3 regions of the Streptomyces sp. NPDC059695 genome follow, and region 1 is predicted to be linked to each of the others. Evidence: riboswitches for the same ligand, from Rfam matches in the RefSeq annotation. Region 1 holds a riboswitch; each other region holds the start of a gene.

Region 1 (4,902 bases):
CGCACAAGACGAAGACTCGGTACGCCCAGACTGGGCCTTGTGGGGCGAGTCCCACGCTTGGCCGGCCGAGCGGACCGGCACGCTCGGGCAGCTCAGCGCCAACACGGTCGGCACGTCCCTCCCCGCTGCGCGGGGTCCCCTTCTCGTTCGTCCGCGTCGACCGGGCGGGCAACATGTCCAAGCGGCAGTCCGCCACCGGCTTCCACTTCTCCCGGGCCGGCGGCACCTGCCCGCTGTGGAACGTGTACGAGGCCTTCGCCGCACCCGGCCGCATCCACGTCCAGATCGCCGCCATGCCCGACGGGCAGCGCTACCTGTGGACCGCCCGTGCCCTCACCCGCCACCGGGGCGGCTGGGGCGAACCCGGCAAGACCTTCGCCATCGGCCTCGGCTGCGAGCTGCGCCACGCCCACCGGCTGGTGTACTCGGACGGCCTGGATCTGGACAACGCGGCGGCGGCGACCCCGATCGGCATGGGCTGCCGCGTCTGCGAGCGCCTCGACTGCCCCCCCCAGCGCGCGGCCCCGCCGCTCGGGCGTCCGCTCCGGATCGACCAGAACGCCAGCACGTTCGTCCCGTACCCGGTCGCCGACCCGTCGGCCTGAGCCGTGGATCAGGGCAGGAGGAAGGCCTCGGTCGTCGTCACGGGGTCTCCCGCCCGGACCCCGTGGAGGACGTGCGCCAGAACCTCCGCGCCGCGTACGACCCGGGGGCCCGGCCGGTTGAAGTAGGCGGGCCCGTCCAGCACCCATACCGCGCCGGACCGTACCGCGGGCAGATCGTCCCACCCGGGGAGGGAGGTCAGCAGGTCGCGCTCGCGCACGGTCCGTTCGGGCGGGAAGCCGCAGGGCAGGACCAGGAGGACGTCGGGTCGGGCGGCCCGGACGGCCTCCCAGGTCATCGGCTTCGTGTGCTCTCCGGGAGCGGCGAGAAGCGGTTCGCCGCCGGCGCAGGTGATCTGCTCGGGCACCCAGTGCCCCGCGGGCCACAGCGGATCGAGCCACTCGACGGCCACCACCCTGGGCCGGGCCCGACCCGCCGTGAGTCCGCGTACCGCGGCCAGCCGATCGCGCAGTTCCTCGCGCCGCCGCTCGGCCCGCTCCCGTACGCCCAGCAGGTCGCCGACCGTGACCAGGCAGTCCAGGACGTCGTCCAGGGTGCGGGGCTCCAGACTGAGGACGCGAGGACCGCCGTCGAGGACGCGCACCGCGCGTGAGACGGCCTCGTAGGACACCGCGCAGACGTCGCACAGGTCCTGGGTGAGCACGACATCGGGCGCGAGAGCGGAAAGCGCCTCGGCGTCCAGGGTGTAGAGCGAGGAGCCGCCGTGCGCGGCCCCGCCGACCGCGGCCGAGATCTCCCGGCTGCTCAGTGCGTCCGACGAGAACTCGGCGGACGTGACCACCGGGACGCCGGCCACATCCCGCGGCGGCCAGTCGCACTCGTGGGTCCGTCCCACCAGGTCCGCGGCCAGCCCGAGCTGGGCCACGATGTCGGTCGCCGCAGGCAGCAAGGAGACGATGCGCATGACCCGAGCCTAGGCGGTGCACCGGGCTCCGGCCGGCGCCTGTCCGGATGGCGTCGCCGCGCCGTGGGTGGGGGTGGACTTACTAGGACGTCCAACTATATGTTCGTGACGAGCCCGCGGTGCAGGGAAGCCGGTGTGATTCCGGCGCGGTCCCGCCACTGTGACCGGGGAGTGTGCTCTTCCAGCAGGTCAGGCCACTGACGGAAACCATCCGTCGGGAAGGCCGGAGAGCATGCGCTGATCCGGGAGTCAGGATACCGGCCGTGGGGTGTTCCGTGTTGTCCACGAGGATGGAGCAGACACGCATGGCACCGGTACGTGACCACGACCCTGGTGATCCGGCGGAGTACCCGAACCCCGAGGCCCTGTCCCCGCGTTCGTGACTCGACGAAGGCGTCCTCGCCTTCCCCTGTCCCGCGGCAGGACCCGCGTGCGCGCACCCCGATCGGTGCCGTCCTCGCGGTCCTCGCCGCGCCCTCCTCGGATCCGTACCTGACGAGAGCAGGCTTCGATGGTCCGCGAACTCACCCATTTCATCGGCGGCAAGCACACCGCCGGCACGTCCGGCTCCTTCGCCGACGTGTACGACCCCAACACCGGTGCCGTCCAGGCCAGGGTCCCCCTGGCCGGGCGCGCCGACACGGAGGCGGCGATCGCCGCCTCCGAGGAGGCCCAGCGGGAATGGGGCCGGTGGAACCCGCAGCGACGCGCACGCGTCCTGCTGCGCTTCCTCCAACTCGTCGAGGCGGAAAGGGACTCCCTGGCACGGCTGCTTTCCTCCGAGCACGGCAAGACCGTCGCCGACGCGCACGGGGACCTCCAACGCGGCCTGGAGGTCGTCGAGTTCGCCGCGGGCATCCCGCACCTCCTCAAGGGCGAGTTCACCGACAACGCCGGCACCGGCATCGACGTGCACTCGCTCCGCAGCCCGCTGGGTGTCGTCGCCGGGATCACCCCCTTCAACTTCCCCGCGATGATTCCGCTGTGGAAGGCCGCACCGGCCCTGGCCTGTGGAAACGCCTTCATCCTCAAGCCCTCCGAGCGCGACCCCTCCGTACCCCTGCGGCTCGCCGAGCTGTTCCTGGAGGCCGGACTGCCGCCCGGTGTGCTGAACGTGGTCAACGGAGGCAAAGAGGCCGTCGACACCCTCCTCGAAAACCCTCGCGTCCAGGCCCTCGGCTTCGTCGGCTCCACCCCGATCGCCGCGCACCTCTACGCCACCGCCGCCGCGCACGGAAAGCGCGCCCAGTGCTTCGGCGGGGCCAAGAACCACATGATCGTGATGCCGGACGCGGACCTCGACCAGGCTGCTGAAGCGCTGATCGGCGCCGGGTACGGCTCGGCCGGCGAGCGGTGCATGGCGATCTCCGTCGCCGTCCCTGTCGGCGAGGAGACCGCCGACGCGCTGGTGGCGAGGCTGAAGGAGCGCATCGTCTCCCTGCGCATCGGCACCTCCGACGACCCGGACGCCGACTTCGGGCCCCTCGTCAGCAAGGACGCCCTGGACCGGGTCGACCGGTACGTCGGCATCGGCGTCGACGAAGGTGCGGAACTCGTCGTCGACGGAAGGGGTTTCACCCTCCCCGGCCACGAGAACGGCTTCTTCGCGGGAGCCTCCCTCTTCGACCGCGTCACGCCGTCCATGCGGATCTACCAGGAGGAGATCTTCGGCCCGGTGCTGTGCGTGGCACGGGCCGCCGACTACGAGTCCGCGCTCCGGCTCCCGAGCGAGCACCCGTACGGCAACGGCGTGGCCATCTTCACCCGCGACGGCGACACCGCCCGCGACTTCACCCGGCGTGTCAACACCGGCATGGTCGGCGTGAACGTCCCCATCCCGGTCCCGGTGGCGTACCACACCTTCGGCGGCTGGAAGCGGTCCGGATTCGGCGACCTGAACCAGCACGGCCCCGACGCCATCCGCTTCTACACCCGCACCAAGACCGTGACCTCCCGCTGGCCCTCCGGGGTCAAGGAAGGCGCGAGCTTCACCATGCCGACGATGGGATGAGCGCCGTGACCACCCTCACCGAGGACCAACTGGCCCTCGCCGAAGTCACCCTCGACTTCGCCCAGGAACAGCTCGCCCCGTACGCGGTGACCTGGGACCAGGACAAGCAGTTCCCCGTCGACGTCATCCGCCGCGCCGCCGCGCTCGGGCTCGGCGGCGTGTACGTACGGGAGGAGTGCGGCGGCTCCGGCCTGAGCCGGGCCGACGGCGTCCTCGTCTTCGAGACCCTGGCGACCGGCTGCCCCTCGATCGCCGGCTATCTCTCCATCCACAACATGGTCGCCTGGATGATCGACCGGTACGGAGACCCCGCCCAGCGTGCCCGCTGGCTGCCCGGCCTCTGTGCCGCCGAGACCCTGGGCAGCTACTGCCTCACCGAACCCGGCGCGGGATCGGACGCCGCCGCCCTGCGCACCCGGGCCGAGCGGGACGGCGACCACTACGTCCTGAGCGGAGTGAAGCAGTTCATCTCCGGCGCCGGTGCCTCCGACCTGTACGTCGTCCTGGCCCGCACCGGAGGGGCCGGCCCCGGCGGGATCTCCGCCTTCGTCGTGGAGCGCGGCGACCCGGGCGTCTCGTTCGGCGCGAACGAGCGCAAGATGGGCTGGAACGCGCAGCCCACCCGGCAGGTCGTCCTCGACGCGGTGAGGATCCCCGCCGACCGGCGCCTCGGCACCGAGGGCGAAGGCTTCCGCATCGCCATGCACGGGCTCAACGGCGGCCGCCTCGGCATCGCCGCCTGCTCCCTCGGCGGCGCCCAGAGCGCACTCGACCGCAGCCTCACGCATCTCGCCGACCGCGAGGCCTTCGGCGCCCGGCTGCTCGACGCCCAGGCTCTGCAGTTCCGGCTCGCCGACATGGCCACCGAACTGACGGCCGCCCGCGCGCTGGTACGGCAGGCCGCCGAGGCCCTCGACCGCGGCGACCCCCAGGCGGTCCAACTCTGCGCCATGGCGAAGCGGTTCGCCACCGACACGGGCTTCTCGGTCGCCGACCGGGCGCTCCAGCTGCACGGCGGCTACGGCTACCTCAGCGAGTACGGCATCGAGAAGATCGTCCGCGACCTGCGGGTCCACCGGATCCTGGAAGGGACCAACGAGATCATGAACGTCATCGTCGCCCGCGGCCTCACGGAGAGCCTCCGATGACCGAGGACGTACTCGTCACCACAGAGGGCCGGACGGGCCGCCTGATCCTCAACCGCCCGCAGGCGTTGAACGCGCTCACCCATCCCATGGTGCGGCGCATCGAGGAGGCGCTCCTCGCCTGGCGGGACGATCCCGCCGTCCAAGCGGTGGTGATCTCCGGCGCGGGGGAGCGGGGACTGTGCGCGGGCGGCGACATCCGGGCCATCTACGCGGAC
Region 2 (4,902 bases), on a different contig from region 1:
CCGAGACCGTCGTCGCCGATGCGCTGCGGGGGATGGCCGCGGCGCATCCCGAGCTGACCGTGGATGTCGAGCGGCGCGTCGTGGTGCGGCGGGACGCGCCCGTGGCCGGGAAGGTGGCGCTGGTGTCCGGCGGCGGGTCCGGGCACGAACCCCTGCACGGGGGGTTCGTGGGGTACGGGATGCTCGCGGCCGCGTGCCCCGGGGAGGTCTTCACCTCACCCGTGCCCGATCAGATGGTGCGGGCCGCGGCCGCCGTCGACAGCGGCGCCGGGGTGCTCTTCGTCGTCAAGAACTACACCGGCGACGTACTGAACTTCGAGATGGCCGCGGAGCTCGCCGAGGACGAGGGCATCCAGGTCGCCAAGGTCCTCGTCGACGACGACGTCGCGGTGACGGACAGTCTGTACACGGCGGGCCGGCGCGGCACCGGGGGCACGCTGTTCGTGGAGAAGATCGCGGGCGCCGCCGCCGAGGAGGGCGCCCCGCTGGAGCGCGTGGAGTCGATCGCCCGCCGGGTCGACGAGCGGTCCCGGTCCTTCGGGGTGGCCCTGAGCGCCTGCACGACCCCCGCCAAGGGCAGTCCGACCTTCGATCTCCCCGAGGGGGAGCTGGAGTTGGGCATCGGCATCCACGGCGAACCGGGCCGGGAGCGGCGGCCCATGATGACCTCGCGCGAGATCGCGGACTTCGCCGTGGACGCCGTCGTCGAGGACCTGCGGCCGTCCGGGCCGGTCATCGCCCTGGTGAACGGCATGGGCGCCACGCCCCTCCTGGAGCTGTACGGCTTCAACGCCGAGGTGCAGCGGGTGCTCGCCGAGCGGCGGGTGCCGGTGGCCAGGACACTGGTCGGGAACTACGTGACCTCGCTCGACATGGCCGGGTGCTCGGTGACCCTGTGCGAGGTCGACGAGGAGCTGCTGCGTCTGTGGGACGCTCCGGTGCAGACGCCCGCGCTGCGCTGGGGCCGGTGAGACGGGATCGGGCATGGGGAGCGACATGACGGAGACGTTCGGCGCCGGGTTCCTGGTGCGCTGGCTGGCCGCGGTGGCCGAGGACGTCGACCGGGAGGCGGACCGGCTCACCGAGCTGGACTCGGCCATCGGCGACGCCGACCACGGCGCCAATCTGAGGCGGGGCTTCGCCGCCGTGGCGGAGATCCTGGCCAAGGAGCCGCCGGAGAGTCCGGGCGCGGTGCTGACCGCCGCCGGGCGGCAGCTGATCTCCACGGTCGGCGGCGCCTCGGGGCCGCTGTACGGGACGCTGCTGCGGCGCGCGGGGAAGGCCCTGGGCGAGGACGCGCAGGTCAGCCGGGTGCGGTTGGCGGAGGCCCTCGACGCCGGGGTGGCCGCCGTGTCACAGCTGGGCGGTGCCCGGGTCGGGGACAAGACGATGCTGGACGCGCTCGTGCCGGCCGTCGAGGGGCTGCGGAGCTCGTACGAGGCGGCCCGGACCGCCGCCGCGGACGGCGCCCTCGCGACCGTACCCCTCCAGGCGCGCAAGGGCCGGGCCAGTTATCTCGGGGAGCGGTCGATCGGCCACCAGGACCCGGGGGCGACGTCGTCGGCGCTGCTGTTCGCGGCGCTCGCCGACACCGCACGCGCGCAGGGAGCGCGATGAGCCCCGCGCCCGGGACCGCCGCCCCGGTCGGCATCGTGCTCGTCTCGCACAGCGCGGCGGTCGCGACGGCGGTGGCCGAGCTGGCCCGAGGCCTGGCGGGGGGCGGCGGCCTGGCGCCGGTGCTGCCGGCGGGCGGAACCCCGGACGGGGGGCTCGGCACGAGTTCCGAGCTGATCCGCGCGGCCGCGAAGGCCGTCGACCGGGGAGCCGGGGTGGCGCTCCTCGTGGACCTGGGCAGCGCGGTCCTCACCGTGAAGGCGCTGCTCGCCGAGGGCGACGAACTGCCGGAGGGCGCACGCCTGGTGGACGCGCCGTTCGTCGAGGGCGCGGTCGCCGCGCTGGTCACGGCGAGCGCCGGCGGGGACCTCGACGCGGTGGCGGCGGCGGCCGCGGAGGCGTACGCGTACCGCAAGGAGTGAGCGTCCGCGCCGTGTGCGGGGAGTGACCGACGGGCCGCGCCGGGTGGCGACCGTGTTGTGATCCAGCAGGTCAACACACTAATGTCGCAGGGCCTTGGTGTACGGGAAACCGGTGCGGTACCGGTGCGGCCCTCGCCACTGTGATCGGGAGGTCCGGCTCCACCCCCGGGGGGAACACCTCGGGGAAGCCACTGGACCGGCGCGGGAGACCGCGACGGTGTGGGAAGGCGGAGCCGGGCCGTATGACCGTCAGCCAGGAGACCGGCCGGGGTGCGTTGTCCATCCACGAGGTGCTGGAGAGGGTCTCCCAACCATGCATATAGCCGAGGGGTATCTGCCCCCTGTGCACGCCGCCGCCTGGGGCGTCGCGGCCGCGCCGTTCGTCGCCCACGGGGTGCGCGCGCTGACCCGCGAAGTGCGGTCCAACCCCGAGTCCACCCTGCTGCTGGGGGCCTCCGGCGCCTTCACGTTCGTCCTGTCGGCGCTCAAACTGCCCTCCGTCACCGGAAGCTGCTCCCACCCGACCGGTACGGGTCTGGGCGCGATCCTCTTCCGGCCCCCGATCATGGCGGTCCTCGGCACGATCACCCTTCTCTTCCAGGCCCTGCTCCTCGCGCACGGCGGGCTGACCACCCTCGGCGCGAACGCCTTCTCGATGGCGATCGTCGGGCCCTGGGCGGGGTACGGGACGTACCGGCTGCTGCGGCGGTTCGGTGCGCCGCTGATGGTGGCCGTCTTCTTCGGCGCGTTCGTCGCCGACCTCTCCACGTACTGCGTCACCAGCGTGCAGCTGGCCCTGGCGTTCCCCGACCCCGGCAGCGGCGTGCCCGGCGCGCTGGCCAAGTTCGGCGGGATCTTCGCCGTGACCCAGATCCCGCTCGCGGTGAGCGAGGGCCTGCTGACCGTGCTCGTCATGCGGCTGCTCACCCAGTCCAGCAAGGGCGAGCTGGTCCGGCTCGGCGTCCTCGGCCGGCCGACGGCGGAGCGCCACGAGGAGGTGGCCGCGCGATGAGCCGGAACGCGAAGATCAACACGCTGCTGCTGCTCCTCGTCGCCGCGCTCGCGGTCCTGCCGCTCGCGCTGGGCATGGGCGACCACAAGGAGGAGCCGTTCACGGGGGCGGACGCGGAGGCGGAGACCGCGATCACGGAGCTCCAGCCGGACTACAAGCCGTGGTTCAGCCCGCTGTACGAGCCGCCGTCCGGCGAGATCGAGTCGGCGCTCTTCGCCCTCCAGGCGGCGCTGGGCGCCGGTGTCCTGGCGTACTACTTCGGGCTCCGGCGCGGCCGCCGCCAGGGCGCGGCCCGCGCGGCGACGGCGACCTCCGAGGCCGCGCGGACGCAGGGCGCGACGGAGGCGGGCGGTCCCGTCGGGCACGGCGGCGGCGGCGACGGCGACGGCGACTCCGGTACGGCGGGGAAGGAACCGGCGTCCGGCACCTCGAACAGCGGGGCACCGGAATCCGCCGACGCGCACGCCGGTGCGAGGTCCGGTGCCCCGCGGCCCGGTGCGGGGTCCGCTGACCCGCGGCCCGGTGCGGGCTCCCGTGCCTCGGGCGGCGGTTCCGCCGACGGCGGGTCCCGGCCCGTCGTCGCTGACGCGGGGGTCCCCGGGGCCGACGACGGTTCCGTTCCCTTCGACGGCACGGGCGCGTAGCGCCGATGCTGCCGATCGACGCGGCGGCGCACAGCAGTCGCTGGCGCCGCCGCCATCCCGTGGAGAAGGCTCTCCTCGGCTTCGGACTGACCCTGTGCGCGGTGGCCCTGCCGCCGTGGCCCGGCGCGGTGCTCGTGGCGGCGGCCACGCTCGCGGTGCTGCTGGGTCCGGCCGGTGTGCCGGGCCCTCAGCTGTGGCGGGCGTTCCGGGTCCCGCTCGGCTTCTGCGTCACGGGCGCGGTCCCGCTGCTCTTCGAGGTCGGCGGGACACGGGGGATCGTGGCCCTCGCGCCCGACGGTCCCGTGCACGCGGGCGAGTTGCTGCTGCGGACCGCGTCCGCCTCGCTCGGGGTGCTGCTCTTCGCCTTCACCACGCCGGTGTCCGACGTGCTGCCCCGGCTGGTCCGGGCGGGCGTCCCGGCGCCGGTGGTGGACGTGGCGCTCGTGATGTACCGGATCATCTTCCTCCTGCTCGACGCGCTCACGAAGATCCGGCAGGCCCAGGCGGCCCGGCTCGGGCACACCACCCGGGCCGCGACGTGGCGTTCGCTCGCCGGTCTCGGCGCGACGACGTTCGTCCGGGCCTTCGACCGGGCACAGCGCCTGCAGTCGGGGCTCGCCGGGCGCGGTTACGACGGGACGCTGCGGGTGCTGGTGCCCGCCTGCGCGGTCTCCCGGCGGTTCCTCACGGCGACGGCCCTGCTCCTCGCGGGGCTCGTCGCCCTCACCCTCGTACTGGAAAGGTTCCTTCCGTGACGTCTCCGACCCCCGTCGTGGAGCTGGTGAAGGCGGGTTTCGCCTACGAGGACGGGCCCGCGGTCCTCTCGGGCGTCGACTTCGCGGTGGCGGAGGGACGCGCGATCGCGCTCCTCGGCCGCAACGGGAGCGGCAAGACGACGCTGCTGCGGCTGCTCAGCGGGGGGCTGCGCTGCGGGAGCGGGTCGCTGCTCCTGGACGGGGCGGAGGTCGCGTACGACCGGAAGGGGCTGACCCGGCTGCGGACCACGGTGCAGCTGGTCGTGCAGGATCCGGACGACCAGCTGTTCGCCGCCTCGGTCGGTCAGGACGTGTCGTTCGGTCCGACGAACCTGGGGCTGCCGGAGGAGGAGGTACGGCTCCGGGTGCGGGAGGCCCTGGAGGCGCTGGACATCGTGGCGCTGGAGGACCGGCCGACGCACCTGCTGTCGTACGGGCAGCGGAAGCGGGCCGCG
Region 3 (4,902 bases), on a different contig from region 1:
GCACGGCCTTCGGGTCGACCGAGTAGAAGTTGCGGCCGGTCGGCAGGACGTTGACCAGGCCGCGCAGCGGGGAGCCGGACGGGCCGGCCGGGACGAAGCCGCCGTTCAGGGCGTGCACGGCGTGCGCCAGCTCGTCGGTGGTGGCGGCCAGGCGCGGTACGACCTGCTCGCAGGCGAAGCGCAGGACGTCCCGGACCTCGGAGCCGTACGCGGCGGCGACCGTGCCGATCGCGTCGGCGGACCAGCCGGCGGCCTCCATGCCCTCGACCAGCTCGCGGGCCTTCGCCTCCGCCTCGTCGGCGGTGGTGCGGGTCGCGGCCGACTCGTCCAGGCCGAGGGCCTCGCGCAGGCCGGGCAGCGCCTGCGTGCCGCCCCAGATCTGGCGGGCGCGCAGGATGGACAGGACCAGGTTGACCCGGGCCTCGCCCTCCGGGGCGCCGCCGAGGACGTGCAGTCCGTCGCGGATCTGGGCGTCCTTGACCTCGCACAGCCAGCCGTCGACGTGCAGCAGGAAGTCGTCGAAGCCGTCGTCCTCCGGGCGCTCCTGAAGACCGAGGTCGTGGTCGAGCTTGGCGGCCTGGATCAGGGTCCAGATCTGGGCGCGGATCGCGGGCAGCTTCGCCGGGTCCATGGAGGAGATCTGCGCGTACTCGTCGAGCAGCTGCTCCAGGCGCGCGATGTCGCCGTACGAGTCGGCGCGGGCCATCGGCGGCACCAGGTGGTCGACGAGGGTCGCGTGCACGCGCCGCTTGGCCTGGGTGCCCTCGCCCGGGTCGTTCACGAGGAACGGGTAGATCAGCGGGATGTCGCCGAGGGCCGCGTCGGGACCGCAGGCGGCGGACAGGCCGGCGTTCTTGCCGGGCAGCCACTCCAGGTTGCCGTGCTTGCCCAGGTGGACCATGGCGTCGGCGCCGAAGCCGCCGTCCTCGGCGCGGGCGGCGATCCAGCGGTAGGCGGCCAGGTAGTGGTGGGACGGCGGGAGATCGGGGTCGTGGTAGATCGCGATCGGGTTCTCGCCGAAGCCGCGCGGCGGCTGGATGAGGACCAGCAGGTTCCCGCGCCGCAGGGCGGCGAGGACGATGTCGCCCTCCGGGTTGCGGGACCGGTCCAGGAACATCTCGCCGGGCGCCGGGCCCCAGTGCTCCTCGACGTGGGTGCGCAGTTCCTCGGGCAGGGTCGCGTACCAGCGCTTGTAGTCGGCGGCCGGGATGCGGACCGGGTTCTTCGCCAGCTGCTCCTCGGTGAGCCAGTCCTGGTCGTGACCGCCGGCCTCGATGAGGGCGTAGATCAGCTCGTCGCCGTCGCCGGAGACCACACCGGGGAGGTCCGCCTCGGGGCCGAAGTCGTAGCCCTCGGCGATGAGGCGGCGGAGCAGGGAGACGGCGGAGGCCGGGGTGTCGAGACCGACCGCGTTGCCGATGCGGGAGTGCTTCGTCGGGTACGCGGAGAGGACGAGCGCCAGCCGCTTCTCGGCGTTCGGGATGTGGCGGAGCCGGGCGTGCCGGACGGCGATCCCGGCGACGCGGGCCGCGCGCTCGGCGTCGGCGACGTACGCGGGCAGACCGTCGGCGTCGATCTCCTTGAAGGAGAACGGGACGGTGATGAGACGGCCGTCGAACTCGGGCACGGCGACCTGGCTGGCGGCGTCCAGCGGGGACAGGCCCTCGTCGTTCTCCTCCCACGCCGACCGCGATCCGGTCAGGCACAGCGCCTGGAGGATCGGCACGTCGAGCGCGGCGAGCGCGCCCGCGTCCCAGGCCTCCTCGTCGCCGCCGGCCTGGGCCTCGGCGGGCTTGGTGCCGCCGGCCGCGAGGACGGTCGTGACGATCGCGTCGGCCGTGCGCAGCGTCTCGACGAGCTCCGCCTCGGGGGCCCGCAGGGACGCCACGTACAGCGGGAGGGCCCGCGCGCCGGCGTCCTCGATCGCCCCGCACAGGGCGTCGACGAAGGCGGTGTTCCCGCTCATGTGGTGGGCGCGGTAGTAGAGCACGGCGATCGTCGGACCGTCGGTGTCCCTCGCGACGCGGTCCAGCGGGCCCCACGTGGGGGCGGCGGCCGGGGCCTCGAAGCCGTGGCCGGTGAGCAGGACGGTGTCGGAGAGGAAGCGGGCCAGCTGCTCCAGGTTGGCCGGGCCGCCGTGCGCCAGATAGGCGTGCGCCTCGGTGGCGACGCCGACCGGGACGGTGGAGGCCTCCATGAGCTGGGCGTCGGGGGCCTGTTCGCCGCTCAGCACGACGACCGGCTTCCCGGCGGCCAGGATCGTGTCCAGGCCCTCCTGCCAGGAGCGGACGCCGCCGAGGAGCCGGACGAGGACGAGGTCGACGCCGTCGAGCAGGGCGGGGAGATCGGCCAGGGGGAGGCGGGAGGGGTTGGCGAAGCGGTACTCCACCGGCCCTCCGGCCGCGCGGGCGCTGAGCAGGTCGGTGTCGGAGTGCGACAGCAGCAGGAGCATGGCGAGGCTCAGGCCTTCCTCGGGGTTGTCCGCGCCCCGGGTGGTCGTATGGACGGCGGGAGTTCCTGACTCACCCGTGGGTACGGGCTCACAGTGGCGGGACCGCGCCGGATTCTCACCGGGCTTCCTCCCCGGGGTCCTGGGACCCCATGCCGATCTGCATCCTAGATCGTGGCGTCGGCGCGCCCCAGGGAGCGGCGGGGTCGACCGGATCACACCCGGTGGCCGGCCGGTTCCCCGTGGGTATGCTCGCCGCCATGCCGCCCACCCCACCCCCGGCGCCCGAACCGGGCGAACCTCGCGTACGGGACCGTGGCGACGCCTGCCCCGGGGCGCTGCGCCTGCACCCCGCCGACGACGGACGCCTGGCCCGACTGCGCCTGCCCGCAGGCCGTCTGACGGCCCATCAGGCCGAGGTCCTGGCCGACGTGGCCGAGACGCTCGGCGACGGGCGGATCAGCATCACCTCGCGCGGCAACGCGGAGCTGCGCGGCCTCGCCGGGGACTGCGGGGCGGAGCTCGCCGCCCTCCTGGCGGGGGCGGGCCTGCTGCCCTCCCCCACGCACGAGCGCGTCCGCAACATCGTGGCCTCGCCCGGCGCGGGACTCGACGGACTCGGCCACGCGGACGTGCAGTTGTGGGCCCGCGCCCTGGACACCGCCCTGTGCGCCGAACCCCGGGCGGCGTCCCTTTCGGGACGGTTCCTGTTCGTCCTGGACGACGGGCGCGGGGACGTCGCCGGGCTCGGCGGCGATGTGAGCTTGATCGCAGGACCGGACGGGTCCGCCCTGCTGCGGCTCGGCTCCCGGGCCTTCCGCCTCGCCGCCGCCGACGCCGTGCGGGCCGCGCTCGCCGCCACCCTCGCGTTCCTCGACGCCGCCGAGGCCGCGGGGACCGGGGCCTGGCGCCCGCACGAGCTGCCCGGCACCCACACACCCGACTGGGCCGGGGCGCTCGCGCGGGCCGGGATCACGGCGCAGCCCGTACCCGCGCCGCCGCTTCCCGTGTCCCCGCCGCCCGCGCCCGGGCCGCTCGGCGACCGCGCCCTGCACGTCCTCGCCCCGCTCGGCCGGCTGACCGCCGCCCAGCTGCGGGCCCTGGCCGAAGGCGCCGCCGAGCTCCGGCTCACCCCCTGGCGGGGCGCGGTCGTGGTGACCGACCCCGGCAGGCTCCCCGCCCTGGAGCCGTACGGCCTGATCACCCGGCCCGGTCTGCCCTCCGTCGGGGTCAGCGCCTGCACCGGACGCCCCGGCTGCGCCAAGTCCCTCGCCGACGTACGGACGGACGCCGGCCTGGTCCGCCACGGAGGCCTGCCCGTCCACTGGTCCGGGTGCGAGCGCCGCTGCGGCCACCCGCGCGGCACCTGGATCGACGTCCTCGCCACCGGCGACGACAGCTACCTGGTGGACGGCGTCCCCACCCCCCGTACCGCCCTGCCCGAAGCAGTGACCAAGGCCCGCACGACGAGATGAGCGAGAGCACCAGGATGTTCGACTACGAGAAGGACGGGACGGAGATCTACCGCCGGTCCTTTGCCACGATCCGCGCCGAGGCGGACCTCGCGGACCTGCCCGCCGACGTCGCCATGGTGGCCGTCCGGATGATCCACGCCTGCGGCATGACCGACCTCGTGCAGGACATCGCGTACTCCCCGCGGGTCGTCGCGAACGCCCGCGCGGCCCTCCGCGCCGGCGCGCCCGTTCTCTGCGACGCCCAGATGGTCGCCAGCGGCGTCACCCGCAAGCGGCTGCCCGCCGACAACGAGGTGCTCTGCGCGCTGTCCGACCCGGCCGTCCCGGCCCTCGCCGCCGAGCTCGGCACCACCCGCTCCGCCGCCGCCCTGGAGCTGTGGCGGGACCGCCTCGAAGGCTCCGTCGTCGCCATCGGCAACGCGCCGACCGCGCTCTTCCACCTCCTGGAGATGATCGCGAAGGGCGCCGGGAGGCCCGCCGCCGTCCTCGGCATCCCCGTCGGCTTCATCGGCGCCGCCGAGTCCAAGGACGCGCTGGCCGAGAACACCCTCGGCCTCGACTACCTGGTCGTACGGGGCCGGCGCGGCGGCAGCGCGATCACGGCCGCCGCGATCAACGCCCTCGCCCACGAAGCGGAGATCCAGGCATGAGCACCGTGACCGGAAAGCTGTACGGCGTCGGGCTCGGACCCGGCGACCCCGACCTGATGACCGTCGCCGCCGTGAAGGCCATCGCCTCGGCCGACGTCATCGCCTACCACTCGGCCCGCCACGGCCGCTCCATAGCCCGCTCCATCGCCGCCGGGCACATCCGCGAGGACCACATCGAGGAGCGGCTGATGTACCCGCTCACGGTGGAGACCACGGACCACCCGGGCGGCTACCGGGGCGCCCTGAACGACTTCTACGAGGAGGCCGCGGCCCGCCTCGCCGCCCACCTCGACGCCGGCCGCACCGTCGCCGTCCTCGCCGAGGGCGA

What was found. Region 1 has a riboswitch for cobalamin ahead of ACFV2S_RS05545 (CoA-acylating methylmalonate-semialdehyde dehydrogenase). Riboswitches for the same ligand answer to the same signal wherever they lie in the genome.
Region 2: linked by a shared signal. The riboswitch ahead of ACFV2S_RS36560 (energy-coupling factor ABC transporter permease) and the one ahead of ACFV2S_RS05545 (CoA-acylating methylmalonate-semialdehyde dehydrogenase) in region 1 are both predicted to bind cobalamin.
Region 3: linked by a shared signal. The riboswitch ahead of cobN (cobaltochelatase subunit CobN) and the one ahead of ACFV2S_RS05545 (CoA-acylating methylmalonate-semialdehyde dehydrogenase) in region 1 are both predicted to bind cobalamin.

What each region holds. Positions count from the first base shown of each region.
Region 1 is NZ_JBHWFF010000003.1:70,582-75,483, forward strand. Features, by position in the region: partial or broken gene ACFV2S_RS05535 (short-chain fatty acyl-CoA regulator family protein) at 126-605, shown strand; gene ACFV2S_RS05540 (cobalamin-binding protein) at 614-1,528, opposite strand; cobalamin riboswitch at 1,629-1,809, shown strand; gene ACFV2S_RS05545 (CoA-acylating methylmalonate-semialdehyde dehydrogenase) at 2,040-3,539, shown strand; gene ACFV2S_RS05550 (acyl-CoA dehydrogenase family protein) at 3,536-4,687, shown strand; gene ACFV2S_RS05555 (enoyl-CoA hydratase/isomerase family protein) at 4,684-4,902, shown strand, end outside.
Region 2 is NZ_JBHWFF010000058.1:10,112-15,013, reverse strand. Features, by position in the region: gene dhaK (dihydroxyacetone kinase subunit DhaK) at 1-971, shown strand, start outside; gene dhaL (dihydroxyacetone kinase subunit DhaL) at 997-1,617, shown strand; gene ACFV2S_RS36565 (PTS-dependent dihydroxyacetone kinase phosphotransferase subunit DhaM) at 1,614-2,036, shown strand; cobalamin riboswitch at 2,087-2,321, shown strand; gene ACFV2S_RS36560 (energy-coupling factor ABC transporter permease) at 2,350-3,048, shown strand; gene ACFV2S_RS36555 (energy-coupling factor ABC transporter substrate-binding protein) at 3,045-3,692, shown strand; gene cbiQ (cobalt ECF transporter T component CbiQ) at 3,698-4,447, shown strand; gene ACFV2S_RS36545 (ATP-binding cassette domain-containing protein) at 4,444-4,902, shown strand, end outside.
Region 3 is NZ_JBHWFF010000023.1:115,945-120,846, reverse strand. Features, by position in the region: gene cobN (cobaltochelatase subunit CobN) at 1-2,452, opposite strand, end outside; cobalamin riboswitch at 2,493-2,618, opposite strand; gene ACFV2S_RS26775 (cobalamin biosynthesis protein CobG) at 2,698-3,924, shown strand; gene ACFV2S_RS26770 (precorrin-8X methylmutase) at 3,939-4,574, shown strand; gene ACFV2S_RS26765 (precorrin-2 C(20)-methyltransferase) at 4,571-4,902, shown strand, end outside.